3 regions of the Paenibacillus sp. HWE-109 genome follow, and region 2 is predicted to be linked to each of the others. Evidence: riboswitches for the same ligand, from Rfam matches in the RefSeq annotation. Region 2 holds a riboswitch; each other region holds the start of a gene.

Region 1 (10,347 bases), 1.5 Mb from region 2:
GAAAGACCAGCCAAGCGATAGCAATCGTGCCGAGGACGAGCGGAATGCCGAGGGCAAGCGTGTAACCTAAGTGAAAGAGACTCATTTTCAAAATTACCTCCTCATAAAAACACCTAATCTTAGCATGAAAAAAAGAGGAAGATATTATGTATGAATGTCTAGAAAGGTCTGGAAAACATGAGTAATCAAATCACAATTAAAGCGCTCAAATACGGGAATCACAAGCACTATGAGTGGACCTCAACTGTCTTGGAAAGAACGGACACCTACATCATTGTTTTAAGTGAATACGGGAGAAAACTGCATCACCACACGAAGCAAAAGGTATTTACGGTTAATAATTGGAGCATTGAGTTTTTTTCATTTGACTCCTGGTTTACGGTGAGTGCCGATATTATGGATGGGCTTATCCATCAGTTCTATTGCAATATTAATGAGCCGGCAAAAAGCAGTCCACATGAGGTTACCTTTGTTGATTTGGATCTGGACTATGTTCGGCGGCAGGGGGAATGGCTGGTTGTGGACGAAGACGAATTCTTGGTGAATGCAGTGAAGTTTGCATATCCAGATTCGTTAATTCAGCAAGCAAGAAATGAACTGGAGCACCTAAGGCAGCGCATTCAAGACAATAAATTTCCTTTTGACGGGACGATCGAACGCTTCATTTCTTGCATTCCTGAGCAATAAGAAGGATTACTCATTTACATAGTAAACATTCAAAAGCTACCTGTTTTCCAGGTAGCTTTTGTTTATTTGTTAGAAATCAGATTACCAAACAAATGCGCTAGTGATGATAACGAGCAAGATGAAAAGAACCAAAATTGCTGCAGAATTACTGTAGCCTACACCAGTTCCACAACCTACGCCACCTACGTATGACATTTAAATTCACCCTCTCGTAAGGAATTCGTGTGTCTTACAGAATTAATGTATGACAAATGCTCATAGATGTTTGGGCAGGGGGAAGGAATGTGCTGATGTCCCGATTGGACATCCCGCCGGAAATTTAATCTAATATTCAGGTAAGGCGACTGACAAAGGAGTAGAATAAGGTTATTCACAATTTGGACATAATAGATAGGAGTGATGGTTGTGAAAATGTTCAAAAATTTTCTGCAAGGTTTCTTTTTCGCTTTTGTCTCCATTGGTGCGCTTCCTTTTTTACTCGTCAAAAGCTTTCTTGAAAATTATTTCTAAGGGACGGATGGAGGCTGCGCTGCACAATGAAATATGAGCTCGGTCGGTGCTTGCTGAATGATCGGCTTCATGAGTCCGGCATGACCGTTCAGGAACTTGCGCAGACATTGCAAACAAAGCCAGAGAAGCTGGTTGATTTTATCGACAACAAAAGAATCATGCCGTTGAAATCGGCTATCCAAATTGCGGCAACCTTACGATGTGAGGTTACCCAGTTATATGAACTGATCTAAATCCGGATGGATAGATATAGGCAATAGCAAGAGCACTCTGATCATCAGAGCGCTCTTTTCTTGTTTTTGTATGTGAAAAAGCCGCCTATTAGAATAGGCAGCCCTTTCTGTACAGTTTGGAATTACCAAACAAATGCACTAGTGATGATAACTAATAAGATGAAAAGTACCAAAATAGCTGCTGAAGAATTATAACCGCCAGTTCCACAACTCATCCGAATCAACCTCCAAGTTTGAAATGGTTTGTGTTTCGAGATAGCTTATGACTATTTTGAAGGAATGCTTGGGCGCAGTGATGGATTGTGCTATTGTCCCGATTGCCGAAGAATTTTGGAACCATACGATGAAAATTTACGTTATTACATCTAGTCAATTTATTTTTGTATATCGGCATTGGAAAAATAAAAGACTAATTCACAAAAGATCAGCTTGGAGGCCGCGAAGGTGTTATTGACTTGGATTGTTATTGTTGCAGTAGTTGTGATTTCGGTCATTATTTTTATGAATGTGTACCCGCAGTTTGGGCGAAAACCCTCACAGGTGAAAATTCAGGAGTTAACGGGTTCGCCACAGTATATCAACGGGAAGTTCCAAAATCCTGTGCCTACGATGATGGATACGAGCCTGAAGACATCATTAAGCATTTTGCGTGATTTTTCGAAAAGCAGTCCGAATCGGCGCCCTGCGAGTCCGCCTGGTATGGATGTGCCTTCTTTCGAGATAGATAGGGAAACGAAGGTCACATGGTTTGGGCACTCGGCGTCGCTTCTAACCATTGACGGGAAAACACTGCTCTTGGACCCGATGTTCGGGCGGGCTCCTTCGCCTTTCCCTTGGTTCGGCAAAGGCAGATATAGCGGCGGATTGCCTTTTGAAATTGCTGAATTACCGGAGATTGATGCTGTTCTGCTATCCCATGATCATTATGATCATTTGGATTATGGATCGATTATGAAATTAAAGCATAAGGTGAAACATTTTCTGGTACCACTGGGTGTTGGCGGCCATTTGATTCGTTGGGGCATCAAAGCTGAATCAATTGCCGAGTATGACTGGTGGGATGAGTTGACTTTCGAAGGTCTTAAGCTGGCTTGTACACCGGCAACCCACTTCTCGGGTAGAAGCTTAACTGACCGCGGCGCTACGTTGTGGTGTTCGTGGGTAATTCAAGGCCAGAAGTCGAAAGTATTCTTCAGTGGCGACAGTGGGTATGCACCACATTTTAAAGAGATAGGTAACAAATATGGTCCGTTCGATCTGACATTAATGGAATGCGGTCAATATGATAAACGCTGGTCGGATATTCATATGATGCCGGAAGAAACCGTTCAAGCGCATCTGGATGTAAAAGGGAAGCTGCTGATTCCGATACATTGGGGAGCCTTCACGCTGGCGGTTCACGATTGGAACGATTCGGTGTCTCGAGCCGTCAGAGCAGCGTATGAGAGCGATGTTGCGATTGCAACTCCCAGAATAGGTCAAACCATACACATACAAGCGGCAGAGTATCCGCAGGCGCCGTGGTGGAGATAAGGATTCTATGCCGTTAATTAAGCAAGAATTACTGATCCATGCGCCGATTGATGTGGTCTTTGATTTAACGCGGAGCATCGATATCCATGAGGCGTCGACCTCCCAAACGAAGGAGAAAGCGATAGCAGGCAGGACGCGTGGTTTCATTGAACTCGGCGAGACAGTCACCTGGGAAGCCGTTCATTTAGGCGTCAAACAGCAGTTGACGGTTCAAATAACGGAAATGGAGAAACCAACATATTTTGTCGATGAAATGGTGCGGGGAGCGTTCCAAAGGTTCCGGCATTCCCACCACTTTTATGCGGAGGAGCAAGGAACACGTATCGTCGATACGTTCGATTATACCTCACCTTATGGCGTATTGGGGAAGCTGGCTGATTGGTTGTTCCTGGAGCGATATATGGCTAATTTCCTGAGCAAGCGCAACCAGTTTATCAAGGGCCAAGCGGAGGATTTAGCGAAGGTAACTCGTTGAGAACTGGATACTCAGACAGTCACATGGTATTATGGATTAGGTTGGGAGTTCGAAATGAATCAGGAGCGAAGAAAAATCTATGGCTGAACAAAAAAGTGAAAGAAAATTTCATTTCATGGGTGTACTGCTTGGAGTAGCCGTTGATAATCTAGGAACTTATATATCGACTGCATTATTTGGTAGTATATATTTTGCAGGACGCCCTGTGAATGAAGAAGCGATAAAAGCAATCTATTCGAATATTGGATTATTGCTTATCTTAATGATCATGGGTCTGTTTTGGTCATTTTTCGGAGGGTTCATCGCGGCAAAGGTAGCAAAACGAGCCGAATATTTCAATGCAGCTATTATCGGTGTTATCGGGGCTGCAATTGGTTTTGATTCGATGCTGACGGATCATGGGGTTCCCTTGTGGTTCGAATTGATTGGCTTTGTTGTCATTATTCCAATTTCGTTGTTAGGCGGCTATGTAGCCTTGAAAAGAAAAAAGGCACCATTAAAGTAAAAAAAGAGACTCGGAATTGATTCCGGGTCTCTTGTCTTTAAATCGCTGAGTCAGCTTGTTGTCGTAGGCATATGGGCGAGCATCGTTGCTTTCACTTTGTTGATTGTTTCTTGCAGATCCATGTTTTCAAATACATGCTCGCAGTCTTTGCGATAGGAGACTTCCTCTATGTAATGATTCATATAGTGATCGATGACGTCTGTCGAGGTATTGTGGGCGAGCAGGCGTTCCATGATGGTTTGTTTGTTCACATAGATGAATAAGCGCACCGCACGTTCTCCATAAATGTACTTGAAGCGGTTGGCGGCGTAACGATTAACAATGACATAAATCATTCCGTTTTTGCGCAGGGATTCATCGATGTCGGCTTTCTTAATACCGTAGAAATTTCCGTCAATTTCGGCGGTTTGAAAGAACTCACCAGCAATATCACTTTCAATAAAAGCGTTCCGCGTAGTGAAGTTGTAGTCCTTGCCGTTGATTTCCTTCGGTCTTGGTGTGCGGGTCGTATACGAAACAACGGACGAGAAGCCAAGTTCTTGGGCAATGCGGTGGGCAATGGTTTTGCGACCCGAACCGCTTGTACCGGTAAACACAAACACCAACCCATTGTCATGACTACTCATATCAATTCCTCCTTCATGATTGAAATGAAAGCGATATCTTGATAGTTTTATTATAGTATGAAAATTCAGAAAATTAAAGAAATACTTTTGAAAAAGAAGAGAATGTTTAGCAGTGATGTATCGTATACTAAATAGGAATAGATTGTTTCATAGAAAGGAAATTAAAGAATGCCCAAATATGCGAATGCAAGTGCGGAAGCTACGGCTTTTTTGAGTGAGCGAACAGGCAGCAGCCAGTTAGAGTGTTTCACTTATATTGATCCGGAACAAGCGGAAAACAGCTTTTTTATTGTAAAAACAAGCAATAAAGTTATTCATGTCTCTTTCGCAGAAATTAACTTTGATCCTACAAATTATCGGAGTTTACTAGAGGGTTTGTATCGTTCAATCTATGAATAAGTAAAGTACGTGACAAAGCCTATCAATAGATGATAGGATGATTCTAATTGCATATCAATGGATTTAGGTGCTGTATGTCTCCATTTGCATATAGTTTAAAAGGGAAGACCGGTGAAAAACCGGCACGGACCCGCCACTGTAATAATCAAGCCGTGCAATAACGGCAGCTCCTTGCAGCAAGTCACTGGGCATATACCTGGGAAGACGCAAGCAGTTGATTAAAGTCAGGAAACCTGCCTAAATCAACAACACAATAACCTACGAGGACTTAGGCCGTGTTAGAGAGCGGTTACTCCTGTTTCATTGACTTGTAGTAATTTACCAAGCATTTCTAACATGTCTCATGTTGGAAATGCTTTTTTTTAGCTTAATTAGGGAGAAAGGGTGATCCGAAATGGCAGGAAAATTGCTCATTATTGGCTTTGGCCCAGGGAGCTTTGAACATATTACCAAACGCGCAAGGGAAGCCATTCAAGAGAGTGAAATCATCATTGGTTATAACACCTATGTTGATTTGATTGCCGGCTTATTGTCGGAGCAGCAGGTTGTCCGGACGGGGATGACGGAAGAAGTCAGTCGTGCTCAGGAAGCTGTCAGACAAGCTAAACTAGGCAAGAAAGTAGCTGTCATCTCGAGTGGAGACGCCGGCGTATACGGGATGGCCGGGCTAGTGTATGAAGTGCTAATGGAGCAAGGGTGGAAACGTGAAGGCGGCGTAGAGGTTGAAGTCATACCGGGGATTTCGGCAGTACACTCTTCCGGTTCCCTGCTGGGAGCTCCTATTATGCATGATTCTTGTACAATTAGTTTAAGTGATCATCTGACACCATGGGAGTTAATTGCGAAGCGGGTAGAAGCCGCGGGAATGGCCGATTTCGTGATCGCGCTGTATAACCCTCGGAGTGGCAGGAGAACCAGGCAAATTGTGGAGACCCAGCGAATTTTGTTGAAATACCGTTCCCCGCTTACACCGGTTGGCATTGTGAAAAGCGCGTATCGCGATCGCCAGCATACGGTTGTGACAACTCTCGAAGACATGCTGAATCATGATATCGGCATGCTGACCACGATTATTATCGGGAATTCTGCGACCAAGTTATATGAAGGTCTCATGATTACACCCCGCGGTTATCAGCGGAAATATACCTTAAGCGCAGAAACGCAGCCTCTGAAACCTCATCAAAGATTGAAGTCGGAAGCAGAGCCGTGGGCATTGGAGCAATTGGAAGATGAAGCGGATTTCGATGAGTCCTTCGAAGCTTATGATGAAGAAGGCGAGCTTATTGAAGAAGATGAGTCTGTAGACAATGCTGAGCCAGCGCTGCTCAAGTCATCACCACAAGCGCAATCCAGCAATTCCTTGCAATTGGCGATGGAAGCATTGCAGTTGGTCTCACAAGGGAAGGATAGTCCGGCTTTGGCGTTCGACTCTAAGTTGATTGCGACACAAGCGATTTTTGAGTTTGCTGTCAGTCCTGGCATCGCGAATAAAAAAATGTCAGCTGCGCAGTTGTGCGCTCTTGGAGAGATTGTGGGAGACCGTGGGGATATTGAATATTCCCCGCATCATCAGTTGATCGTTCGCGTGCAAACCGATGATCCGAATCGAATTACTTCAGAGCTTAGCGCGCTTGGCTTGCTGTTGTCGCCCATCGGTGATGTTGCGCAAATAAAAGCATGTGATTTTTGCAATTTGGAGAAAGGCGACTCCATCCCGTATGCGGAAGCCATTCATAACCGAATCGGCAATTTGGAAGTACCCAAAGAATTGAAGATCGGTTTCAACGGCTGTGGGATGGCGTGTTATGGTGCTGTTCAGCAAGATATCGGCATTGTTTATCGCAAGGAGAAGTTCGATTTATTTCTTGGAGGTAAAACCGTCGGCAGGAATGCCCATGCTGCTCAGCCCGTAGCTGAAGGCATTGAGCCAAATGAACTGGTGGATTTGGTGACGCGAATTGTCGAGCGGTACAAGAAAGAAGGACATCCGAACGAGCGCTTTCATAAATTTTTCAAACGTGTCAAAGAGATTGAGGGATATCGCCACCAAGAAGCTGTAGGTTTCGTCATTGAAAATGCGCTTTGCGGCGATTAGGAATGGGAGGACATAAGAAATGAATGCAGTTCTATTTGTGGGGCATGGCAGCCGGGAAGAAGGCGGCAATGAAGAGGTTCGTCTGTTCGTTTCGGAAATTGCGAGCAAGATGAAAGAACAAATTGTGGAAACTTGTTTCCTGGAATTTGTACAACCTACTATCATGCAAGGAATTGATCGTTGTATAGAACTGGGTGCCACACACGTTGTTGTCATCCCGATTATTTTGTTTTCAGCCGGGCACGCCAAGATTCACATCCCTGCTGCAATCGATGAGGCCAAGGCGAAATATCCGTTGGCGAAATTTACATATGGCAGACCGATTGGTGTACATGAACAAATTCTCGACATTTTAACCTCCAGACTGGAAAATCTAGGTGTTCGCGCTGAGGATGATTTGGAAGAAACAGCTCTGCTGATTGTAGGACGTGGCAGCTCTGATGCGGATGCGAACAGCGATCTTTTCAAAATTTCCCGTTTATTCTGGGAGAAACTCAAAGTGCAGTGGGTTGAAACAGCATTCATCGGGGTAACAGCTCCGCTTATGGATGCAGGCATTGAACGCTGTCTGCGACTTGGTGCGAAGAAAGTGATTATATTACCTTACTTCTTGTTTACGGGCGTGTTGATTCAACGTATGGAACAAATGGTTCAAGGTTATCGTGTGACATATCCGGAGCAGGAATTTGAATTGGCACCTTACTTTGGATTCCATCCGCTGCTGCAAGACATTCTGATTGGCCGAGCACAAGAAGCGCTCCAAGATGAAGTGAAGATGAATTGCGACATGTGCCAATATCGTTTGGAAGCAATGAAACATATCGACCATCACCATCATCATGATCACGACGACCACCATCATCATGACCATGATCATGACCATCATAATCACGACCACCATGATCATCACCATGACCATGACCACGACCATCACGATCATGACCATGATCACCATGATCACCATGATCATAAACACGACCATGCACACACAGGAGGCACCAAATGATCATTCTCGTGCTTGCAGGTACTAGTGACGCCCGCGAACTGGCTCTGAGAATTCGCGCAGCAGGCTATGAGGTGCTGACGACGGTCGTAACGGAAAGCGCTGCGAAGAGCATGGAAACCGAAGGCTTGCCCGTTCTCACAGGCCGCTTAACCGCAGAAGACATGAACCAGTTGATACGGGATAAAGGGATTCCCCTTGTCGTTGATGCAACGCACCCGTTTGCGGAAGAAGCTTCAAAGAATGCGATGAGCGCTGCCAAACTGGCTGAAGTTCCTTATGTTCGCTTTGAACGTCAGAGCCTCTCGATCGAACAAGGCGCGTTAATTACGACCGTAGACGATTATAAGCAAGCTGCTGAGCTTGCAGCCGATAAACGAGGCAATATCATGCTCACAACCGGCAGCAAAACGTTGAAAATCTTTGCCGATAGATTGGTGGGACTGTCGGACACAAGACTGATTGCGCGTATGCTGCCACGTCAGGATAATATGGAGAAATGCGAAGAACTAGGTATTGAGCAAAAAAATATTATCGCGATGCAAGGGCCATTCTCCAAAGAACTAAACAAAGCTCTGTACGATCACTATAAAGTCACTCTGATGATAACCAAAGAGAGCGGGAAAGTCGGTGCTGTGGATGAGAAGCTTGAAGCAGCGCTGGAAATGGGCATACCAAGTATAGTCATTGGCCGGCCCGAGCTGGAATATGGAACACTATATTCCGAGTTCGAAGGGGTTATTCAATTCATAAATGATAGTATCCAGATCCACAAGGAGGCGTAATCAAGATGGATTTTCATACGGAATTTAAGCCATTAACCGTGCAACCACAGGAAATCGAGGAGAAAAGTTTTGAGATGATTACCGAGGAACTTGGTGAGCACCCTTTTACTGCGGAGCAATATCCAGTCGTTCAGCGGGTCATTCATGCATCTGCGGATTTTGAGCTCGGGCGCAGTCTCGTCTTTCACCCGCGAGCGATCGAAGCAGGAATTGCGGCTATCCGGGCAGGTAAAATCGTTGTTGCCGATGTGCAAATGGTCCAAGTCGGTATAAGCAAACCCCGTATTGAACAATTCGGTGGAGATGTCCGAGTTTACATCTCCGATAAAGATGTGATGGAGGAAGCGAAGCGATTAAATACGACGCGTGCGATTATTTCTATTCGCAAAGCGATCAAAGAAGCAGACGGCGGCATCTATGCGATTGGGAATGCACCGACAGCCTTGCTCGAATTGATTCGACTCGTTAAAGAGGGGATCGCAAAGCCAGGACTTATCGTAGGTGTGCCGGTTGGATTCGTATCCGCAGCCGAGTCCAAGGATGAGTTAGCGAAGCTGGATATTCCATTCATCACGAATATAGGCCGTAAGGGCGGCAGCCCGGTTGCCGTAGCAGCCGTCAACGCGCTGTCGATTATGGCGTCGCGTAAGGAGTAGCGCCGATGCAGGATGTGCCGGACAAGCCGCTGCGTCACGGCTATACGACTGGCTCCTGCGCAACGGCAGGAGCCAAAGCGGCTCTTGTGGCGCTGATTGAGCAAGCGCCGCAAGAGCTCGTGCAAATCCGTATCCCCATTGGGGAGACGGTTGAATTTGCCCTGACCAGCTGCACCTTTACGCAGCAGTGGGGCGAAGCCACCGTCATCAAGGACGGTGGCGATGATCCTGATGCGACGCACGGTGCGGAAATCATCGTGCGCGTGAGCTTCCGTGCCGAGCCAGGCGTCGGCATCGATGGCGGCGTTGGCGTCGGGCGGGTAACCAAGCCCGGCCTGCCGGTCGAGGTCGGTCAAGCGGCCATCAACCCGGTGCCGCGGAAGATGATCCGCGAAACCGTGCAGGGTGTGCTTGACCATTATGAGATCGAGCACGGAGTTGACGTGCTCGTTTCTGTTCCCGCCGGCGAAGAGATCGCCAAGAAGACGCTGAATGGGCGTCTGGGCATTCTCGGCGGGATCTCGATCCTCGGCACCCGCGGAACGGTGGTGCCGTTCTCGACCGCGGCCTACAAGGCTAGCGTCGCACAGGCGATTCGCGTCGCTGTGAAATGCGGCTGCGATCAGCTTGTGCTTTCGACGGGTGGCCGGACCGAGATCTTCGGGATCAATATGTATCCCGAGCTACCGGAGGAAGCCTTCATCGAGATGGGGGACTTCGTCGGGTTTGCTTTGACTCAAGCACAGCGCCAAGGCATCCGCAAAATTACCCTGGTTGGCATGATGGGGAAATTCTCGAAAGTGGCACAGGGCGTAATGATGGTGCATTCCAAGTCGGCTG
Region 2 (10,347 bases):
ACCGGGCTTCAGCAAACTGACGTCGCCACGGAATTTATTAATAATAAAGCCCTTCACACGGTCTCGCTCTTCTGGCGTCAGAATCTCCAATGTCCCTACGATAGAAGCGAATACGCCACCACGATCAATATCCGCTACAAGCAGTACAGGGGCATCCGCCCAGCCGGCCAAGCGCATGTTCACGATATCCCGGTCTTTTAAATTCACTTCTGCCGGACTCCCCGCACCTTCGAGCACCACCACATCATATTCGCTGCGCAGTCGTTTCAAAGCATCCTTCACAATGATTTCCGCTTGCGGCAAATACGACTCCCGATAGGTTCGCGCATCCAGATCAGAGAAGGGAACACCGTGAACGACAACCTGGGCCACCATGTCTTGTTTGGGCTTGAGGAGAATTGGATTCATATCCGTTGTCGCGAGGATTTTGCAAGCATCCGCTTGAACGCCCTGTGCTCGACCGATTTCTTTGCCGTCAAAAGTCACGTAGGAATTCAAGGACATATTTTGCGATTTAAAAGGGGCCGTTTGCCAGCCATCTTGAACGAGAATACGGCATATCGCCGCCGTTAGAATACTTTTGCCCACGTCGGAGGCGGTGCCCTGGACCATCAGTGTGGCTGCTTGCACAGTCGCTTTTGTCATGACCTTACCCTCGATTCATCTTGAAATCTGACAGCATATTATGTAATCCGGCGATTAGCCGTTCATTGTCTTCTCGAAGTCGGATCGCAACTCGGCAATAACGTTCATCAAGACCTTCGAATAAAGAAGCATCCCGAATCAAAATACCTTGCTGCCCCATATGCTGCTGAGCTTGCTTGACCGTAATCCCCATAGACAGCGGGAAGGAAAAAAGCAGGAAATTCACTTCACTAGACACAACATCCAGGCCTAATTGTCCTAGCTGTTGAATCAGCCATGTCTTCTCTTCTTTCAGCCACTGCCAACTTATATTCTCGTAATCCACATCATCAAGTACCGACGACCCTATACGCTGCGCCAAATAATTCACACTCCACTGCACTTGAAGCTGCTCTATCTGCCTGATCCAATCCGGATGCGCCACCATAAAACCTAAACGTATGCCTGGGATCGAATAAAACTTGGTCATAGAACGAATTACAAATAGGTGTGGATTATTAGCGGCTTGTTGCAGCAGCGAATGATCCTGCTCATTGGGCACAAACTCCATGAAGGCTTCATCAAGCACACAGCGGTGACCGCTCTGCACAAGCCCCTCCAGAACGGGCCCAGGTATAAGCTTGCCTGTCGGATTATTCGGATGGCCCAGGAAGAACAGATCAACGGAAGCATAAGCTGCTTCCATATCTTGCTGCTGCAATTCGAATTGGTATTCAGGATGAAGCGGAATATTGTAAATTTCGCCCCCGGATTTATGCACAGCTTCTTCATATTCACTGAAGGAAGGTCTGGCAAGTCCAGTAACCTTGGGCTTGAGGACTCTTGCCGTTAAATCAATCAGTTCCGCCGCACCGTTCCCCACCAGAATGCTTTCAACCGGAATACTGTACTTCGCAGAAAGCTTGCTGCGCAGCTCGCGGACGGCAGGGTCCGGATATTTAACGATATCGCGCCAGCCCTCGCTTAGGATGGTCTTAACAGCCTTAGGCGGACCAAGCGGATTCATATTCGAGCTAAAATCCAGAAAGGCTTCCTTGGGTTGACCGAAGGCTTCCTCAGCGGTCCACAGATCCCCGCCATGTCCATAACGTTCGAGCATCCAATCTGCTCCTCTCATAACCAATAGGATGAACCCAGCTAAAACTGTGTCAAAGTTATCAGGAGAACCCCGACTAACAAGACCGTTTCCAACAACTCATTCAAAGCGCCGTAGGTATCTCCTGTTAACCCTCCTAATTTGCTATTCATGTAGGCAGCGAAGATCCAACCGGCTATTAGCGTAACCAACATGTAACCGCAAACGATGATCCAAACTTTCGGATCTGCCAGAGCAGCATAAGACCCCCTGCCTAGCGCCAAGCTCGCAGTAATCGTAGTTGTAAGGAGGGCTACTAATAAAGAACAGCTGACATGCGACTTGCGCACACTGCGAAAAAGGCTGCCAAGCCCGCTTTCCTTGCGCGCATAAGGCCAGCCATAGATCGCCATGACCATGAACCAGCGGCTCCAAACCGGCACCAACACAATCAGAAAGCTTACGCCCCCTTCGTGACCAGCTATATGCAAGTCCAATAAGGAATAAAGAATTGCAAACTTGAGAAGCACATGCAAGACGCATACGATGACACCCATCGCTCCAACCCGGCTGTCTTTCATAATCTCAAGCATCATCTCGCGCGGCCGATGACTCAGAATTCCGTCTGCCGTATCCATCAAACCATCGAGATGAAGTCCCCCCGTTAAGACGATCCACAGCCCCAGTAGCAGCACAGCCGCAGGCATCGGAGGCAGGATGAGACCCAACCCTTTGCCAGCCAGCAATAAAAGCAAGCCGATTACGCATCCGGCGAGCGGATAGAATACGACGCTGCGCCGAAAGACCCGTTCCGTATAATCAATTTGCACAGGAATCGGCAAACGGGTAAGAAACTGAAAGGCCGCCAGACAGGCCCGCAGCCAATCTAGAACAACCACACGAGCATTACGCATAGCAATCCTCCCATCACTACGTAGCTGACGCCGTACAACATTCGGACGGCGTAGACAATATCCTGCTGCGTCCGCGGACGCAGCGGCCAGCCCAGGCGGGCTCGCTCGCTTGCCGCGCCGCCGTAGACGTTCAGCCCGCCAAGCTCAATTCCGAGTGCCCCGGCTACCGCCGACTCTGGAATTCCGCTGTTCGGGCTGGGATGCAAGTGCGCGAAGCGGCGGACCGCAGCCGCCGAGCGCTTCGCCGAGAGGCCCGGCTGAAGCAGGGCAACGAGGATCAGCAGGAGGCCGGTCAGCCGGGCCGGAATCCAGTTCATGACGTCGTCCCAGCGGGCCGACGCCCAGCCGAAATGACGGTATCTGTCATTTCGGTAGCCGACCATCGAATCCATCGTATTCGCTGCCCGGTACAGCATCGCGAGCGGCGCCCCGCCGAGCAGCGCGTAAAACAAGGGCGAGATCACCGCGTCGACAATGTTCTCGGCCACGGTCTCAACGACCGCACGCGTCAGTTCTTCCTCACCGAGCTCGCCTGTATCCCGGCCTACGATGTAGCCAGTGTACTTGCGAGCATCGGTGAGTTCGCCCTTGCGCAGCGGACGATAGACCAGATAGGCCGCATCCTTTAAGCCTTTGATAGCAATCGTTGTAGAAATAAGCCAGGTACAAACGGCGTATCCAAGCCATTCATGAATCGAACGAGCAGCCAGAATCAGCACCATCACACTGCCGAAACTTACAATGAGAGTTGACAGCGTAAGCATAATGCCTTTGGCCCGCAACCATCCAGGCGAATCGCTTTCTCTGCGCAGCATCTTTTCCATGCCGCGAATCCAGCGTCCGATATGAATAACCGGATGGGTCGGCCAGTTCGGATCTCCGAGAATCCAATCTATGACTATGGCCGCAGCCGTCATGATAACGATCTCCTGCCAGGAATACATCCACATCGTAATCATCGTTCCATACTTAGCGACGACTTGCGTTCTTCCAGTCGGTAAGCGCTGCTTTTGATCTCAATCGGAATCCCTGCCGTGACCAGGAACACCTCATCACATACTTGGGCTAACCGCTGATTCATCCGCCCTGCCAAGTCTCGAAAGCTGCGACCTAGCGGATACTCCGGCACGATGCCGTCTCCGACTTCATTCGTGACGAGGATAAGCGGGCCTCTGTAGGAAGCAACGGCTTCTGCCAGATCGTCGATCCGTGCCATCGCCAGCGCTGCCGCATTGGATTCCGACTCATATCTAAGCAGCCAATTGGTCAGCCACAGCGTCAAACAATCCACCAGCACCGCAGCTTCCCCGCTTGCGCCGTTCGTATGAAGCTGCTGCAGCAGTTCCTGCAAGTCATACGGCTCCTCACGCGTATCCCATGGATAACCGGAATCAAGCCTTTGCTGCTTGTGCAGATCGACCCGCTCCCTCATTTCCTCATCATAGATGTAGGAGGTCGCGATATATATCCCCTGCTTGCTGTCATGCATAGCAAGCTTCTCAGCGAACGAACTCTTGCCGCTTCGCGCGCCGCCTGTTACCAGAACCGCCATGGCGCCTTCGCCTCCTTCCTTTCACTTACCCCCGTGACACGCCTGCGCTATCGAATGTCGCCATCTCCTTCATGATCTTGCCTGCGGCATCGATCACGTTGAACACAAGCACAGCGCCTGTCCCCTCGCCCAGGCGCATATCCATCTGCAGCATCGCCGAGAGGCCAACCGCTTCGAGCATCTTCGTATGTCCCTGCTCCTGCGATAAGTGCGAGGCGAGCATATAGGACGCGCTTAGCGGTGCTAACCGGCTCGCCACAAGCGCTGCAGCCGACGAGATGAAGCCGTCGACAACGACAGGACAGCGATTCTTCGCTGCGCCCAGAATCACGCCTACCAGTCCGGCGATCTCTAGTCCGCCGACTTTCGTCAATACATCAAGCGCATAATCAGCGCTTGCCACATCGCCTTGGCCCAGCCCGTTTATGGCCAAGGCCTTGTTCACCACAGCCTGCTTGTGCAGCCATTTGGCATCATCAATGCCTGTTCCACGGCCAACGGCTATGCTGGCATCCAGACCCGTCAGCGCGCATAGAATAGCCGCGCTTGCCGTTGTATTGCCAATCCCCATCTCCCCGGTGGCGAAGAGACGATATCCCTTCTCTACCAGCTCATCAACGAGCTCAGCGCCCGCCTGAATGGCTTGTACAGCCTCTTGCTTCGTCATAGCCGATTCCCGCGCCATATTGCGTGTGCCTTTGCGCACTTTACGCGAAACAAGCTCTGGATGCTCCAAATCCGCGTTAACGCCCATATCCACGCAGATGACATCAGCGCCTGCATGCCTCGCCAGCACATTAACCGCAGCCCCTCCGGATAGAAAGTTGAATACCATTTGCGGCGTCACTTCCGCAGGGAACGCACTGATTCCTTCCTCGCAGACACCATGATCGCCAGCCATGACGATGACGGCTTTTTTGTCCAAATCAGGCATGATTTCACCCGTAATGCCCGCAACTTGACGCGCGATATCTTCCAACTTGCCCAGACTTCCTTGCGGCTTGGTTAATTGATTCAAATGATCATTCGCTTGATTCACTGCCTCTTCATGAATAGACTCAATACGATTAAGAATAGACGCCAATTCGCTCATTATGTCATCCTCCGTTATTTCACTTATTTGCCTGGCTGTAATAAAATTTGCGGTGCTTCGTTGACAGGATGGCGCAGAACGATCGGTTCTGTTCCATACACCGCTTTGATTAATTCGCTGGTTATGATTTCTTCAGGCGTTCCAATGGCAGCCATTCGCCCATTGTGGACGACCATCAAACGCGTGCAGTACTGAGCAGCCAAGTTTAAGTCATGCAGAACCGCAACGACCGTTAACTCCGCTTCGCTCTGCCATTCTCTAATATAATCCATCATTTGGACTTGGTACCCAATATCCAGAAAGGTGGTCGGTTCATCCAGCATCAGCAGCCGTGGCTGTTGTGCCATCACTTTGGCCAGCGCAACACGCTGTCGTTCCCCGCCGCTTAGCCGCTCGATGGTCCTGTCGATCAATGGCTCCAAATGCAGCCGTCTCACGATCCCTTCAATTAAACCCTCCGCATCTGCAGAATCCTCGCCTAGCCAATTCTGAAATGGATAGCGCCCCATCTCCACCACTTCACGAACCGTAAAGCCTACCGGAGGAAGCGCATCCTGCTGCAGCACAGCGAGCCATCTAGCCAATTCTTTGCGGGAAAAAGCTGACGCTTCTCGTCCATCCAACTGGACTTTCCCGGATTTCACTGGATCTATGCCGGATAAAAGTCGAAGCAGCGTCGACTTCCCGCTTCCATTGGGTCCGATAATGCCAAAAAACTCGCCTTGCTTGACCTCGAAGGTAATCTTCTCCAGCACTTGCTGCTCCAAGAAACTTTGCGAAAGGTGCTCCACTTTAATCATGTTGATCAACCTCTTAACGTTTTCTTATCCTTATGTAGCAAATACGCAAAAAACGGGGCGCCCAAGAAGGCCGTAATGACACCCAATGGAATTTCGGTTGGACTTAATACCGTGCGAGCCATCGTATCCGCCCACAGAACGTAGATCCCTCCGCCAATCGCGGATAAAGGAATAATCAAGCGATAATCAGGTCCTACAACCAATCGGACCAAATGCGGAACGATGAGACCGACAAATCCAATAACACCAGCAACCGAAACGGCAGCTGCCGTCAAGAAAGTAGCCACGACCAGTACGACTAACTTGGTCCGCTCGACATTGACGCCTAGATGTGACGCTTGCCGCTCCCCCAAAGCGAGCAAATTCAAAGAACGTGCATAGCCCAAAAGCACAATAATGCCAATAAGCAAATAGGGTGTAATGATGTAAATATACGACCAGCCGCGCATCGCCAGGCTGCCCATTAGCCAAAAAACGATTTCATTGATCACCTGTTTGGAAATCGAAACCATGAACGATACGATGGCCCCCAGGAAGGCCTGCATAACAACGCCTGACAAGATCAACGTTTCCATTTTGAGCTTTCCTTCGATTTGAGCGAGCTTCAGAACTAGAAATAAGGAAAGAAGTCCGGTAATGAAAGCAACAATCGGAATCGACCATTGTCCAAACCACGCCATCTGCAGCCCAAAATAGATGAGGAAAGCAGCGCCAACCGATGCCCCAGACGATACCCCGAGCGCATACGGATCTGCCAAGGGATTTCGCAAAACACCTTGAAAAGCCGCACCCGCGATAGACAGCGCCGCACCCACCAGAATGCCGAGCAAGACGCGAGGAAATCGCACTTTATTAATAATTTGCTCTGCTGATTGCTGCCAGTTCGCGTCGATATAGTCGCCAAGCCATGGGATATGCTTGCCCAGAATTCCTGCGATTTGCAAGACAGGCAGATTCGCTGTTCCCAGTGATAAACTCACCAGAATAGAAAGAAGAAGGAGTATAACTCCTACTCCTCCCCATAGCACTAATTTTCTTTTCATTTATTTCACCAGTTCGGGATAAATGCCTTTAGCCATTTGAAGCAGTCCGTCTGTCAATCGAGGTCCCGGGCGGCTCAGCATATTTTGATCAAGGCCGATCACTTGCTTGTTCTTCACGGCTTCGATCGTATCCCAGCCACTGCGCGTACGGATGATTTCGTCCAGTGATTTCTTGCTCTTCGTATCGATAACGCCGTTAGCAAATAAAATAACAGCCGGGTTTTGCTGAATGATCTTCTCTTCGCTGATTTGATACCAGCCTTTTCCATCTCCAGCTACATTGATGCCGCCTGATAGCTTAATCAACTCGTCCATGAATTCTCCGCTGCCCACAGTCCAGCCCGGGCTGAATTCAATGTAGACCTTCTTCTTGTTCTCTTGCTTCACATCTTTGACGGCGTCGACAACCTTTTGACGGTCTGCCTTCATTTTGGCAACAATTTTCTCCGCTTGCTCTTGGTGATCTGTAATCAGTCCATAAGTTTGAATGTTCACAATCACATCATCCAGCGTTTTAGGCTCTACTTTGAAAATGTTAACATTTAATGCGCGAAGCTGCTCCACCGTATCTACTTTCATCGAAACCCCTGTAAACACAATATTCGCATTGGAGGCAATCAGCGCTTCTTGGTTAGGTTTCGTGATACTGCCTAATTTGGGCTTGGTTTTTGCCGCATCCGGGTAATCATCAAAATCCGAGACACCTACGATGTTAGCTTCCAAACCTAGAGCAAACAGCGCCTCGGTTTCTGCCGGTGATACGGATGCAATCTTCTCAGGCGCTTTCTCAAACGTAAACTCTTTGCCTGTTGCATCTTTAATCTTCAGTGGATAAACGGTCTTCTTCGCTGCTGCCGGTGTTGTTGTCACCGTTGGCGCTTTAGTCCCCTCGCCGCCCAGCTTCGATGGATTCGTTATTTCTGCTTCTTTCTTCCCACAGGCTGCTAAACTGACTGCCGTTGCTAACGCAACTGTAAGAATCAGCGCTTTTTTGACGAACTTCTTTTCCATTATCATTAACCCTCTCTCTTTGTGCTTGATTTCGATTGATCCTAGCCGGTTTGAGCCTAACAAAAAAGCCCCCTGTTCCTGAAGGAACAGAGGGACGATAAATCGCGGTGTTCAGCAACTTGACGTTTGCTTCCTGATTTAACGCGATCCTTTTCCTCGAAGGATGTCGTAAAAAGGCTCCATGGGCAGGTATCCTGACTTTCCACCTATCGCTTGCGTGGATTACAGTGGCGGGACCGTGCCGGACTTCAACCGGCTTCCCTTTTAAGCAGACAAGCTTAGGAATAAGCTTGCCAGCACCTATGGCGGCGTATTTGACTATCAATCTCTTTGTCGATTATAGACTTCTTGTTACTTTTGTGCAATCACTTTGAGCACTTGCTTGGCTTCATTCAGCTTTGGCGCATTCTGAGGAATGAACGCTACCAACCCTTTTCCTTCAAAACCTTGCTCTTTCATCCACTTGTTTCCTGTAAGCGGAATTCCGTATAAATGCTTTTCGGACGGCTTGCCTTCTTCTTTGATTTCGACAACCCCATCCGGGTAATCCTCCGGTTTAATCGTTTCATCCAAGGACACGAATCCTGCTTGATTACTGAGAGATTTAAACTGGTCGTCCCCAAGAATGAAGATGCCATTGCCGCCGGCAGCCAATTCTACAATCATTTTCTCCAAAGAGAAAATAGGGGAACTAACAACCTTGACCGTAGGGGTCTCGCCCACCTTGGATTTCAGCGAAACTTCCAATTTCTCCGCTGCTTCACTCGGGAACCCGCTTGATCCCATAATAAAAATAGAAACATCTGGCTTAGGTCCACCACATCCTGCCAGCAGTACCATAAGTCCAACCATCATAACCAATAGCCATTTCGCTTTCATGTTGTGAACGTACCTCCGTATGTGATCTATATCCTTCTGTAGTCGCGAGAAAAGTCGGTTTTCACCGACTTTTCTTCCCGTTGTTCATATATTCATTTATTCTTTGGTCTAGGATTGTACTCAATTCGACGACAGATTCAGAGGTCATTTCTTCCCCATCGAGAACCAACTGTTCCAGCTTACGTCGTAAAGAATGAATCTCTTCTTCGAGTAAGATGAGGGAATTCCGCTTCTTCGCACGCTTAGTCAACCAACGCTTTCCGAAATCTTGTTCACGAATTTGAATATGTTTCTGATAGGTTGATAGTTGGTATTCCATAAAAGCCATGCTCATCCCTCCCTACTACAAGAATACCAGTTTTCTGACATAATGAACATATCTATTACTTAACAATTTACAATTTTCTCAAAAATTTTCCAATGCGTTCTAACGCTTCATTAAGTTGAGAAACACTGTATGCATAAGAGCAGCGCAAGAAGCCTTCGCCTCCTAAGCCAAACACATCTCCAGGTACCGCTGCGACCTTTGCTTCAAACAACAATTTTTGCGCAAATTCATCCGAGGTCAGCCCTGTTGCGACAATACTTGGGAAGGCATAGAACGCGCCTTGCGGTTCATGGCACTCTAAGCCAATCTCGCGAAACCCTTTGACAATCAACCGTCTGCGCTGGTTATAGGACTCTATCATACGATCTTTCTCTTCCAAACCATTGGTCAGCGCCTCATGTGCTGCAACCTGGCCCATGACTGGTGCGCACATCACCGTATATTGGTGAATTTTGGTCATAGCCGATATTAGTTCTGAATGGCCGCAAGCGTACCCCATCCGCCAACCTGTCATTGCGAATGCTTTGGAAAAGCCGCTAACCAGAATGGTCCGATCTTTCATTCCCGGTACAGCTGCGAAACTTACGTGCTTCTGTCCATATGTTAATTCGGCATAAATTTCATCCGAAATCACGATCAAATCATTTTCTTCCACCACTTTAGCAATCGGGAGCCAATCTTCATAAGTCATGATACCGCCAGTAGGATTGCTTGGGTAACAAAGAATTAAAATTTTGGAACGTGGCGTAATAACATCGCGCAAAGCTTTCTCCGTAAGCTTGAATTGATCCTTGGCGAAAGTTTCAATGCCTACTGGAACACCGCCACTAATACTCGTAATAGGTGAATATGAAATGTAGCAAGGCTCCGGAATAAGAATCTCGTCCCCTGGCGTAACCAAAGCGCGCAGTGCCAAGTCAATCGCTTCGCTGCCGCCTACTGTAACAAGCACTTCGTTGGAAGGCTCATACTTCACTTTGAACGAGGTGTGCAAATAATCGGCAATC
Region 3 (10,347 bases), 3.8 Mb from region 2:
TGGACAAGGTTGATGTATGGCGGGCTCCATTCCATTGGAGCCTCCATCCTAGCGGTGAGCATCGTGATTTCCATAAGTCTGTTGGTCGGACTTGCTGCCGGCTATTTCGGTGGTTGGGTGGATACAGTCCTGACCCGTATTATGGACGTTCTTTTCTCCTTTCCGCAAATGGTTCTAGCAATAACGCTCGCTACTTTACTAGGCGCAGGATTGCCCAGCTTGCTTATTGCTGTCGCGGCTGTCTCCTGGCCCTCGTATGCCCGTATGATTCGCAGTTATGTTCTATCGATCCGGGGGGATGGATACGTGACGGCCGCTCGAGCTATGGGCATTCCCGCATGGAAAATTATCGGGACGCATATTCTAGGCGCTTTGGCAGGACCGATTCTGGTCTTGGTGACGCTGGATATGGGGAGTATCATGCTTAGCATCGCTTCGATGTCCTTCCTGGGGCTGGGGATTAAGCCGCCGCAGCCGGAGTGGGGGGCGATGCTGAACGAAGGCAGAGCCTATCTGGAAGAAGCGCCTTGGTTGTTTATTGCCCCAGGCATGGCGATCTTGCTTACCGTATTAGCCGCCAATTATTTGGGCGACATCTTGAAGGATGCACTGGAACCGCGCAAACCTTCAGTTCCGCAATTGTTTGGGCGCAGACGATTGCATAAAATCATAGCACCTCCACCGATTGCCCCTTGGGCTGCTGGAGTGTCGGGCGCTCCAATTTTAGACATGCGCAGCGTCACGATTACTCTGCAAGAGAACGGCAAATCAGCCACTTCTCCTATTCTTCACAAGGTGGACCTCCGATTGTATCCAGGTGAATGTCTAGGCCTAGTGGGGGAGAGCGGCTCAGGCAAGAGCACACTCGCGCTTGCTTCATTGGGCTTGCTCAGACTGCCCCTTCATCAACAAGAGGGTTCAATCCAATTATTCGGAGAGGATACCTCTGCGTACAGGTGGAAGGATTGGCGCCGCATTCGCGGGCGGCGAATTGCCTATATAACGCAAGATCCAATGGATTCTCTGAATCCAGTCCTACGTATCGGCGAGCAGCTGCGCGAATGCCTGCTGATGCGAGGCAGTTCTTGGACGAAGGCGGCTGCCAAAGAGAAGGTGCTTGAGCTTCTGGAGCAAATGGGTTTGTCTGCGGATACCTATGGCTGTTATCCGCACGAACTCAGCGGAGGGATGCGTCAGCGTGTCGTCATCGCGATGGCGATGATTCATCAACCCGATATTATCGTGGCGGACGAGCCGACAACAGCGCTTGATGTAAGCACCCAGGCTAGAATCATGGAACTGTTGAATGAGCTGCGTTTGAAACATCAGATGGCTCTTATCTTTATTTCGCATGATCTGCGGCTAGTTGCTCAAATCGCTGATCGCGTCTGTGTGATGCGCGGTGGTCAGGTTGTGGAGACAGGCGATATTCAGCAGGTATTCACGAACCCTGCGCATGCTTACACGCGACAATTACTAGATGCTATACCTAAGATGCCTTCTTCATCTATTAGGTCAGAGGAACTGGCTCAGGTGCCGGTGGAAAGATGAGGTACGGTCTATGCTGGTCGTTGATGGCGTATCCAAAGCTTACGCAAAGAAAAAAGTGCTCCAAAACGTCACATTTACGATAGCGCCTGGCGAAAGTGTCGGTTTAATCGGCATGTCCGGCTCAGGGAAAAGCACATTGGCACGCTGCTTGATGGATCTGGAACGTCCAGATGAAGGAAGCATGCAGTGGTATGGAGCATCCCTGGCGAACAAGCGTGTTCGCCAGACATCGCGCAAATCGATTCAGATCGTGTTTCAAGACCCGAGAAACAGCTTAAACCCGGCCTGGACGATGAAACGAAGCCTAAGTGAGGCGTTTCTGCAATTCCAGGCACACCAAAGTCGTCCGCAAGAACAAGACCGGGTATATGCCGAGCTGCTTGAGGCAGTCGGATTGAATGAATCCTTCCTGAGCCGCTACCCGCATGAGCTGAGTACAGGCCAATGTCAGCGCGTATGCATCGCCCGGGCGCTTGTGGCAGAGCCTGAGTTGATCATCCTGGATGAATGTCTTTCGGCACTGGATGTATCGGTGCAAGCCCAAGTCATCGAGCTGCTGCATACCCTGCATCAAACCCGGCAGGTTAGCTACTTATTTATCTCCCATGATATTGCAGTAGTCGCTTCACTCTGTGATCGGCTTCTTGTTTTGCATGAGGGTCTAATCGTCGAGCAGGGCAGGACGCAGGATATTTTGGCCGATCCGAAGCATTCCTATACCCGCTCACTGCTTGCGGACGTGCCGCATTATCCGAAATTTACGTAAAGCAAGGAGGACGTTATGAGTACTTGGGATTTATCTACAGTGAAGCATCATGTATTAATTTGCAATGGCGGTTCCTGTCTCAAGAAAATGGGGGATGAAACGACCCTGGCTATTCGTGATGAAATTGCTCTGCATGGTGCAGAGGGTCTCATCCATACTACACGCACAAGATGCAATGGACGCTGCGAGGATGCCTGTGTGGTTACTGTGTATCCGCAAGGGGTTTGGTATAAAGAGATGACACCGGAATCAGGAAGAAGACTGGTCCGCGAGCATCTCCTGGAGGGCCGGCCTTTGGAGGATCATATGATCTACACCTATGAGGATAGCTTTGTACCCACAGGCAAAGGGCGAACTGGCGTTAGCCGCATCAAGCAGTAGCATGAACCGCAATCGTCGATACTTCATTCACTGATATAGGAACACAAAAGAGGCTTCCCGCAAGGTTTTCAACCTTGCAAGGAAAGCCTCTTTTTTATGAAAAGCTTTTAAGTAAATGGCTTTTGAAATCCGCTACATTTCTTGGTGCACTGACGCCTTCCCTGTTTGCTTCAGGTAAGGATTCCCACAAATCCAGCAGCATAGGTTTATCCAATCCCAGCGATTGAATAGTTTCCGTCTGGCTGAAAATATCGGATGGCGTACCTGCCATTACACATTGACCACGATCCAGAACAAGAACCCAATCGGCCCATGCATAGGCAAGATTCATATCATGAGTTGCCATGACAAGCGTGATTCCGCGATGATGAATACGATCAAGCTCTTCGATAAGCTGTTGTTCGGAGATGCGGTCCAAATAGGCTGTAGGTTCATCCAGCAGCAGCAGCTTTGGTTCAAGGACGAGCACGCCAGCCAGCGCTACTCGCTTCTTCTGGCCGAGACTCAAATGATGGATCGGTGTATGGGCCAAATGCTCGATGCGCATCGTGCGCAAGATGGCTTCAGCACGATGCTTGATTTCTGGCTCAGGCATTCCGGCATTGCGCAGTCCATAGGTAACATCTTCGTAAGGGGTATTCAAAATGAGCTGCTGCTCTGGATCTTGAAAGACGAGACCAATGTCCTGACGCAGCTGCTTCAGAGCTTTGCGTTCATACTTCAAAGGCATGTTCTTCCACAAAACCTGGCCTGACGCAGGCTCGTGAATGCCAATCGTATGGAGGAATAACGTTGACTTACCGGAACCATTGTGACCGCAAATGGCCGTTTTTTTTCCTTCGGGGATCGCGATGTTCAGCTCGTTGAGAGCCTTGGTTTGCGTTCCTGGATAGCTGAAGCTCACGGCCAGGGTTTCAAATATTGCACTCATAGGGCACTCCTCCAGCGAAGCCATAATTCGAGCAGCAGCAAAAGAGTGAATCCTACGCTGCTTTCCACTTTGTATCGGAGTGGTATGGGTTTAGCTTGGTAGGGCGCCATGTGGATGTCTTCCGTGAAGCCTCTGGAGACGAGCCCATTGGACAGCGATTTATACTGCTGCATCGTTTTGATAAACATTTGGACAATTAAAGTGGCTGTATCTCTCAGGCGGTTGCGGAAGCCGTTCTGGCCGCCTCTGGCTTGCTGCGCGACATACATATCTTGGGCTGTTTCAAAAAGCATAAATAAAATCCGGTACATAATCAGCATAATTTCCAATACGAGTTTAGGCACTCGGACTTTTTTCAAAACTTGAAGCAATTCCGCAAAAGGGGTGCTGCAAATAATAAAAGTCATGCAGGACAGACAGGCGACAATGCGAGCGAACAGTTGTCCCACAAGCAGGAGTCCCGACGAAGTAATGAATAAATGCCAATTCAGAAAGGTTAGGCTTGCCACCTCATGAAGACCAGGATAGCTTGCTTGCAATGGCTGGATTTCAATGATAAGGGCAGGCACACTTCCTACAAAAAACAAGCAGGCGATGGCAATTAGCGAGATGTAAAACCTCAGCGGAATACGGGCATAAACCACGGTCCATAACGTCATCCATATAGCCAGAAGAATTTGAACGAGCGGATGAGCCATATAAGTAAACAAGAGCATGATCATGGCAAAAGCGCATTTCCACATCGGGGAAAGGTCGCGTAACGCATTGCTGTAGGCGAGTGTATCAATTCGTTTCATCATTGGGACTTGGATTTCGACGCCCTTCCTTTGAATAGTCCAAAAGCAAAACCGATGAAACCTGCGCCGATAGCCGCCTGCAGGGCGAACAGCATGCTTTCTGTCTCCGCAGGCAATTCAAAGAAAGAGGAGAACCACGGTTCATAGGAAGGTTGGATGGTCTGGATCAATTGTTCTGCGGCATCATCGGCACCGCCGAATTCACCGTTCACGAGGACGAGAGGCAGCACGGCCAAGAGTACAATAGCGATCAGCATGAGAATGTTTTTGGTGCGTGATTTCATTGTTCGGATGCTCCTTTCATTTTATGCTGCAGAATCGTCAGTTCTTTGGGGCTATAAGCTTGCAACCAATTCCAGATTAATACGGTTAAAATACCTTCACTAATAGCAAGCGGGATTTGTGTGATGGCGAAAATCCCGCCAAATTTAAAGAAAGAAGCAATGAAGCCGCCTTGTTCAGCCGGGAAGGCCAGAGCTAGTTGAATGGATGTAACCACGTAGGTAGATAAGTCAGCCAAGGCAGCTGCCAGGAAAATGGACCATTTCTGCTTGCCTGTCGTTTTCATCATGAACCTATAGATGAAGAAACCGACAACCGGGCCTGCAAGGGCCATGGAGAAAGCGTTAGCTCCGAGTGTTGTAAGCCCGCCATGCGCGAGCAATACGGCTTGGAACATCAATACAATGGAGCCCAGCACGCTCATAGGCAGCGGCCCGAACATTACAGCTCCAAGACCCGTACCTGTCGGATGGGAGCTGCTCCCCGTAACGGATGGAATCTTCAGTGCGGAGAGCACGAAAGTGAACGCTCCGGCAAGCCCGAGCATAATTTTGAGCTCGGGGTTTTCTTTGGTAATCTTAATGAGGGAACGCAGTCCGAGGAAGAAGAATGGGAGGAAAGCGACCCACCAGAAAATAGCCCAGCCCACAGGCAGGAACCCCTCCATAATGTGCATTGCATAGGCGGATTGAGGTTCATTGATAAATAGATAGAGCGCAAATCCGATCACAAGCAGCAGAAAGCTTGACATTCTTTTTGATTTGATTGACATTTTTTCGGAAATCTCCTTTTTTCATCGAATATAAATAAGTCCAAACAAAAAAGACCAATCCATGTGGACAGGTCGTGGGTACGTACGAATACACGACAAAGAAACGGCTTTGTCGAAGGACTGACGTACACCGCTCCTTTCCGCGAAGGGTTGTGGGTACATAAATGAAGGTAGGTCTCCTGGCTCTCGGATCTTCGTTTTCTTTCGGCCTTCCCTGATGACATATCAAGTGACATTGATAGAAAGAAACTCCCCGAATACAGTGGCGGGACCGCTCGGGATTTGCACCCGATTCCCTGTTACCCCTTGTTGCGAACAAGGGCACCTCATTTATTCGAACTTATGTAATTGAGATGATTATAGCACAAATTGAAAGATTCGTAGCAAGATAAGAGTCTCTGGCAGCCCCTATTTGCACAAAAAGGTAGTTTTTATCGTGAATAGAAGTCTTTGGGGGCTTTTATCTTCGGTGAAACGCGCAAAAACCCCCAAACAAGAAGCGGTAGGAGTCTCAAAGAGCTCTTATTTGTGCCGAGGGTGGCTATTTTACACGAATAGAAGTCCTTGGAGACTCTTATCAAGAGGTGGAACCAAGTATACCCTCTATCTAAATAAAACAAAAAAAGACCGCGATTTCTCGCGGTCTTTCGAACTTGCATGACGTCCCAGGAGGGATTCGAACCCCCGACCGCACGCTTAGAAGGCGTGTGCTCTATCCAGCTGAGCTACTGAGACATAAACCTCTTCTTACCTAGCGGAATGAATCCGTTTAGCGAAGCGAGAGTTAATATATCATATCATTTTATAGGAAGTCAACCCTCGATTCATAATTATTTTGCAATCACTCTGACAATCAAGTAAACTGTGACCAGCAAGACCATGATTTCTGAGGTGATGACCATAACAGAACCATCTATGAATAATTTAATTCTTTTTCCCAAAACAGAGCAGTACTACGAAGAAGAGTTGACTCGCTTTCTGCGAACTGAGCAATACACGGATGCTCTTCAACTGCTTACTTTTCTACTCCAGTTCCCAAATGTCGAAGCAAGTAAAACGGATCAATGGGAAGCATTGCGTCATTGGCTCTACACCATGTTTCCAGAAACGATGTTTCCGGGCGCGGCTCCGCCTGAAGAGGATGAGGAAGAGGAGAAGGAACTTTTAAGGCAATACATAAAAGAAAAAACAACGGATGAAGGATTTACGCTTAAATTGCTGAATCTGTTAAGAGAAGGCACATTGGAGCAGCAGGTCAGTGCGCTTGAACAGCTCGGTTTCATCGACCAAGAGGAGGTCAGCCAATCGGTTAAGGAATGGCTCAGTGAACGGCCCCGGCATCCGCACATTCAATTCAAAGCGCTGCAAGCGCTCAAGCACATGGGTGAACATGGCTTTATCGAGTTTCCCAAGAATGGGAAAAAGGTTGCCGTGGAGATTGAGGAGACGCCGCTAGGTCCCGAAGAATTTCCATTGCGGATTCGTGATATGATTCGCCGGGTAGGGGACATTAGTGAAATCAGCCAACCTGACTTCGTGTATTTTGCCAGACAAACGTGGCAGGAGTTTCTGGCCTACGCCTATGGCACATCCATCTACACGGATCTGCTTAGTGCGGAAGAAGGGGCGGTCGACGTGTGGGCATCCGCGCTGCACGCGATTCTGCAAGAGAAATTATTTGGTACGGTGAACCGTGAAGAAATACTAGATAACTATGGGATTGTGGATTCGATGACCCTGCAATGGAAGCGGGCACACCTAGTGCTGCAGGCGTTTGTGAAGCAGTTTACCCATGAACTTTCGTAGCTCCAAAAGGTCGCCTTGAAATGAAATTGTTATATGTTATAATAGAATGGTTATAATGAGCGTAACGTGAAAATATGTCATCGTACATTTTTGGAGGGGAAAGCATAAAATGAAAGCAAGTTGGGAAAAAATAGAGAAGAACGTAGGCGTTCTTGAAGTGGAAGTTGGCGCAGAGCGCGTCGCAGATGCTTTGGATAAAGCATTCAAAAAGGTATCAGCGAAAGTAAATGTTCCAGGTTTCCGTAAAGGGAAAGTACCACGTTCTATCTTTGAAGCTAAATTTGGTGTAGAAAGCTTGTACCAAGATGCTTTGGATATCATTCTGCCAGAAGTTTACGTAGAAGCGATTGAAGAAGTCAAAATCGAGCCTGTTGATCGCCCTGAAGTTGACGTTGAGCAATTCGCCAAAGGTCAAGTTCTTAAGTTCAAAGCTAAAGTAACGGTTAAACCTGAAGTTACGCTTGGCGACTACAAAGGTATCGAAGTAGAAGCAGTTAGCGCAGCGGTTACAGAAGAAGAATTGAACGAAGAGCTTACGCGTTTGCAACAACGTCACGCTGAATTGGTTGTTCTTGAAGAAGGACAAGCAGCTAACGGCGACGTGGTCGTTCTTGATTTCGAAGGATTCGTGGACGGTGAAGCATTCGAAGGCGGCAAAGCGGAGAAATACTCCCTTGAGCTTGGATCGAACTCTTTCATCCCAGGATTCGAAGAGCAGCTTGTTGGTCTTGGAAAAGGCGAAGAAAAGGAAGTTAACGTTAGCTTCCCAGAAAACTACCACTCCGAAGATCTTAAAGGTAAAGAAGCTGTATTCAAAGTGTTAATTCACGATATCAAACGCAAAAACTTGCCAGAACTTGATGATGAGTTTGCAAAAGACGTAAGCGAGTACGATACACTTGTTGAGTACAAAGAAGAATTGCAAAAACGTCTGCAAGAGCGCAAAGAAAAAGATTCAGAGGCTGCTCTGGAAACAGCTGTTGTTGAAAAAGCTGCAGCTAACGCTGATGTTGAGATTCCAGCTTCCATGGTAGAAGCAGAGCTTGATGTTATGGTGAAAGAATTCGAAAGACGTCTTCGCTCCCAAGGCATGACGCTTGAGATTTACTTCCAGTTCTCCGGTCAAAACGAGAGCGTGCTGAAAGAACAAATGAGAGAAGATGCTGACAAGCGTGTTCGCAACAATTTGGTTCTTGAAGCCATCGCAGCGGCAGAAAAAATCACAGTTTCCGACGAAGAAGTTAATGTGGAACTTGAGAAATATGCCTCTTCCTACCAAAAGACAACAGAAGAACTTCGTGAACTGTTCGCATCTAACGGCAGCCTAGAAGGTCTGAGCAATGATCTTGTTATCAGAAAAACAGTTGACTTCTTGCTTGAAAATAGCAAGCATGTTTCCGCAGCTGTATAAATAAGGTTAGTAAAGGCACGTACGTAAGCAACGTGCCTTTCTTTTACCCTATTTTACCTGCAAACTGTTCAAGAACATAAGAAATACGTACTTACATAGCAGTTCTCTGAAAAAATGACTTTGCTGCTCAAACGTGTTAAACTGTAACTGAATCCCATTTTGGAGAACATTGGCTATGGCCGCAAAAGGAGTTGGTACAATGAGTCTTATTCCTATGGTTGTTGAACAAGAGGCTCGTGGGGAACGTTCTTACGACATCTACTCGCGTCTGCTTAAGGACCGCATTATATTCATCGGGACCGCAATTGATGACGATGTGGCTAATTTGGTCATTGCCCAGCTGCTCTTTTTATCTGCACAAGACCCTGAGAAAGACATCCACTTATACATCAACTCACCAGGTGGGTCTGTAACAGCTGGAATGGGTATCTTCGATACCATGCAATTCATTAAACCTGACGTATCTACGATTTGCGTAGGTATGGCTGCAAGCATGGGTTCTTTGCTTTTAACGGCAGGTGCCAAAGGCAAGCGATACGCGCTGCCGAATGCTGAAGTTATGATTCACCAACCGCTCGGCGGTGTTAGAGGTCAAGCGACCGATATCAAGATTCACGCGGATTGGATTATCAAGACGAAACAAAAACTCAACCAGATTTATGTGGACCGTACGGGACAGCCGCTTGATAAGATCGAAAGAGACACCGACCGGGATAACTTTATGAGCGCTGATGAAGCGAAGGCATATGGGTTAATCGACGAGGTTATCACTCGAAACGACTTGAAATAAAGGAGTGATCCCATGTTTAAATTTAACGATGAAAAAGGCCAACTCAAATGTTCCTTTTGTGGAAAATCCCAGGATCAAGTTCGCAAACTTGTTGCAGGTCCGGGAGTTTACATTTGTGATGAATGTATAGAGCTTTGCACGGAGATTGTGGAAGAAGAATTAGGTCATGAAGAAGAGCTTGATCTGAAGGATGTTCCGAAACCAAAGGAAATTCGCAACATTTTGGATCAGTATGTTATCGGTCAAGAACAAGCTAAGAAATCACTGGCTGTAGCGGTTTATAATCACTACAAACGGATTAATTCCCAAAATAAACTGGAAGACGTTGAACTTCAAAAGAGTAACATCGTCCTTCTAGGGCCAACAGGTAGCGGTAAAACGTTGCTGGCGCAAACACTAGCCAAAATTCTGAACGTGCCTTTCGCGATCGCAGATGCCACTTCATTGACAGAAGCGGGATATGTAGGGGAAGACGTTGAGAACATTTTGCTCAAATTGATTCAAGCTGCTGATTATGATGTAGAGAAGGCCGAGCGCGGCATTATCTACATCGATGAGATTGATAAAGTTGCACGCAAATCCGAGAACCCTTCGATTACTCGAGATGTTTCCGGTGAAGGCGTACAGCAAGCTTTGCTGAAAATTCTTGAGGGTACAGTAGCTTCCGTTCCTCCACAAGGTGGACGCAAGCATCCGCACCAAGAATTCATTCAAATCGACACAACGAATATTCTGTTTATTTGTGGTGGGGCTTTTGACGGTCTTGAGCAAATTATCAAACGCAGAATCGGTAAAAAAGTAATCGGTTTTAGCACGGATGGTGCTAAAGTTGATTTGAAACCAGGTGAGTACCTGTCCAT

What was found. Region 2 has a riboswitch for cobalamin ahead of LOZ80_RS23945 (ABC transporter substrate-binding protein). Riboswitches for the same ligand answer to the same signal wherever they lie in the genome.
Region 1: it holds a riboswitch for cobalamin, as region 2 does, so the genes downstream of both, cobJ (precorrin-3B C(17)-methyltransferase) here and LOZ80_RS23945 (ABC transporter substrate-binding protein) in region 2, are expected to answer to the same signal.
Region 3: it holds a riboswitch for cobalamin, as region 2 does, so the genes downstream of both, LOZ80_RS01675 (energy-coupling factor ABC transporter permease) here and LOZ80_RS23945 (ABC transporter substrate-binding protein) in region 2, are expected to answer to the same signal.

What each region holds. Positions count from the first base shown of each region.
Region 1 covers NZ_CP091881.1:4,146,750-4,157,096, reverse strand. The annotation lists gene LOZ80_RS17920 (DUF402 domain-containing protein) at 178-687, shown strand; gene LOZ80_RS17915 (YjcZ family sporulation protein) at 769-882, opposite strand; gene LOZ80_RS17910 (XRE family transcriptional regulator) at 1,224-1,430, shown strand; gene LOZ80_RS17905 (YjcZ family sporulation protein) at 1,553-1,645, opposite strand; gene LOZ80_RS17900 (MBL fold metallo-hydrolase) at 2,007-2,963, shown strand; gene LOZ80_RS17895 (SRPBCC family protein) at 2,971-3,438, shown strand; gene LOZ80_RS17890 (hypothetical protein) at 3,518-3,943, shown strand; gene LOZ80_RS17885 (guanylate kinase) at 3,994-4,569, opposite strand; gene LOZ80_RS17880 (hypothetical protein) at 4,738-4,968, shown strand; cobalamin riboswitch at 5,017-5,223, shown strand; gene cobJ (precorrin-3B C(17)-methyltransferase) at 5,363-7,063, shown strand; gene LOZ80_RS17870 (sirohydrochlorin chelatase) at 7,083-8,069, shown strand; gene cobK (precorrin-6A reductase) at 8,069-8,851, shown strand; gene LOZ80_RS17860 (precorrin-8X methylmutase) at 8,857-9,507, shown strand; gene LOZ80_RS17855 (cobalt-precorrin-5B (C(1))-methyltransferase) at 9,513-10,347, shown strand, end outside.
Region 2 covers NZ_CP091881.1:5,620,024-5,630,370, forward strand. The annotation lists gene LOZ80_RS23905 (cobyric acid synthase) at 1-645, opposite strand, end outside; gene cobD (threonine-phosphate decarboxylase CobD) at 650-1,744, opposite strand; gene cobS (adenosylcobinamide-GDP ribazoletransferase) at 1,783-2,634, opposite strand; gene cbiB (adenosylcobinamide-phosphate synthase CbiB) at 2,607-3,584, opposite strand; gene cobU (bifunctional adenosylcobinamide kinase/adenosylcobinamide-phosphate guanylyltransferase) at 3,590-4,186, opposite strand; gene cobT (nicotinate-nucleotide--dimethylbenzimidazole phosphoribosyltransferase) at 4,212-5,279, opposite strand; gene LOZ80_RS23935 (ABC transporter ATP-binding protein) at 5,303-6,079, opposite strand; gene LOZ80_RS23940 (FecCD family ABC transporter permease) at 6,085-7,122, opposite strand; gene LOZ80_RS23945 (ABC transporter substrate-binding protein) at 7,123-8,133, opposite strand; cobalamin riboswitch at 8,301-8,452, opposite strand; gene LOZ80_RS23950 (hypothetical protein) at 8,485-9,012, opposite strand; gene LOZ80_RS23955 (aspartyl-phosphate phosphatase Spo0E family protein) at 9,074-9,340, opposite strand; gene LOZ80_RS23960 (aminotransferase class I/II-fold pyridoxal phosphate-dependent enzyme) at 9,408-10,347, opposite strand, start outside.
Region 3 covers NZ_CP091881.1:367,561-377,907, forward strand. The annotation lists gene LOZ80_RS01645 (dipeptide/oligopeptide/nickel ABC transporter permease/ATP-binding protein) at 1-1,551, shown strand, start outside; gene LOZ80_RS01650 (ABC transporter ATP-binding protein) at 1,562-2,317, shown strand; gene LOZ80_RS01655 ((2Fe-2S) ferredoxin domain-containing protein) at 2,333-2,698, shown strand; gene LOZ80_RS01660 (energy-coupling factor ABC transporter ATP-binding protein) at 2,793-3,629, opposite strand; gene cbiQ (cobalt ECF transporter T component CbiQ) at 3,626-4,429, opposite strand; gene LOZ80_RS01670 (energy-coupling factor ABC transporter substrate-binding protein) at 4,426-4,710, opposite strand; gene LOZ80_RS01675 (energy-coupling factor ABC transporter permease) at 4,707-5,480, opposite strand; cobalamin riboswitch at 5,633-5,823, opposite strand; tRNA gene LOZ80_RS01680 (tRNA-Arg) at 6,142-6,215, opposite strand; gene LOZ80_RS01685 (hypothetical protein) at 6,396-7,286, shown strand; gene tig (trigger factor) at 7,396-8,697, shown strand; gene clpP (ATP-dependent Clp endopeptidase proteolytic subunit ClpP) at 8,897-9,487, shown strand; gene clpX (ATP-dependent protease ATP-binding subunit ClpX) at 9,500-10,347, shown strand, end outside.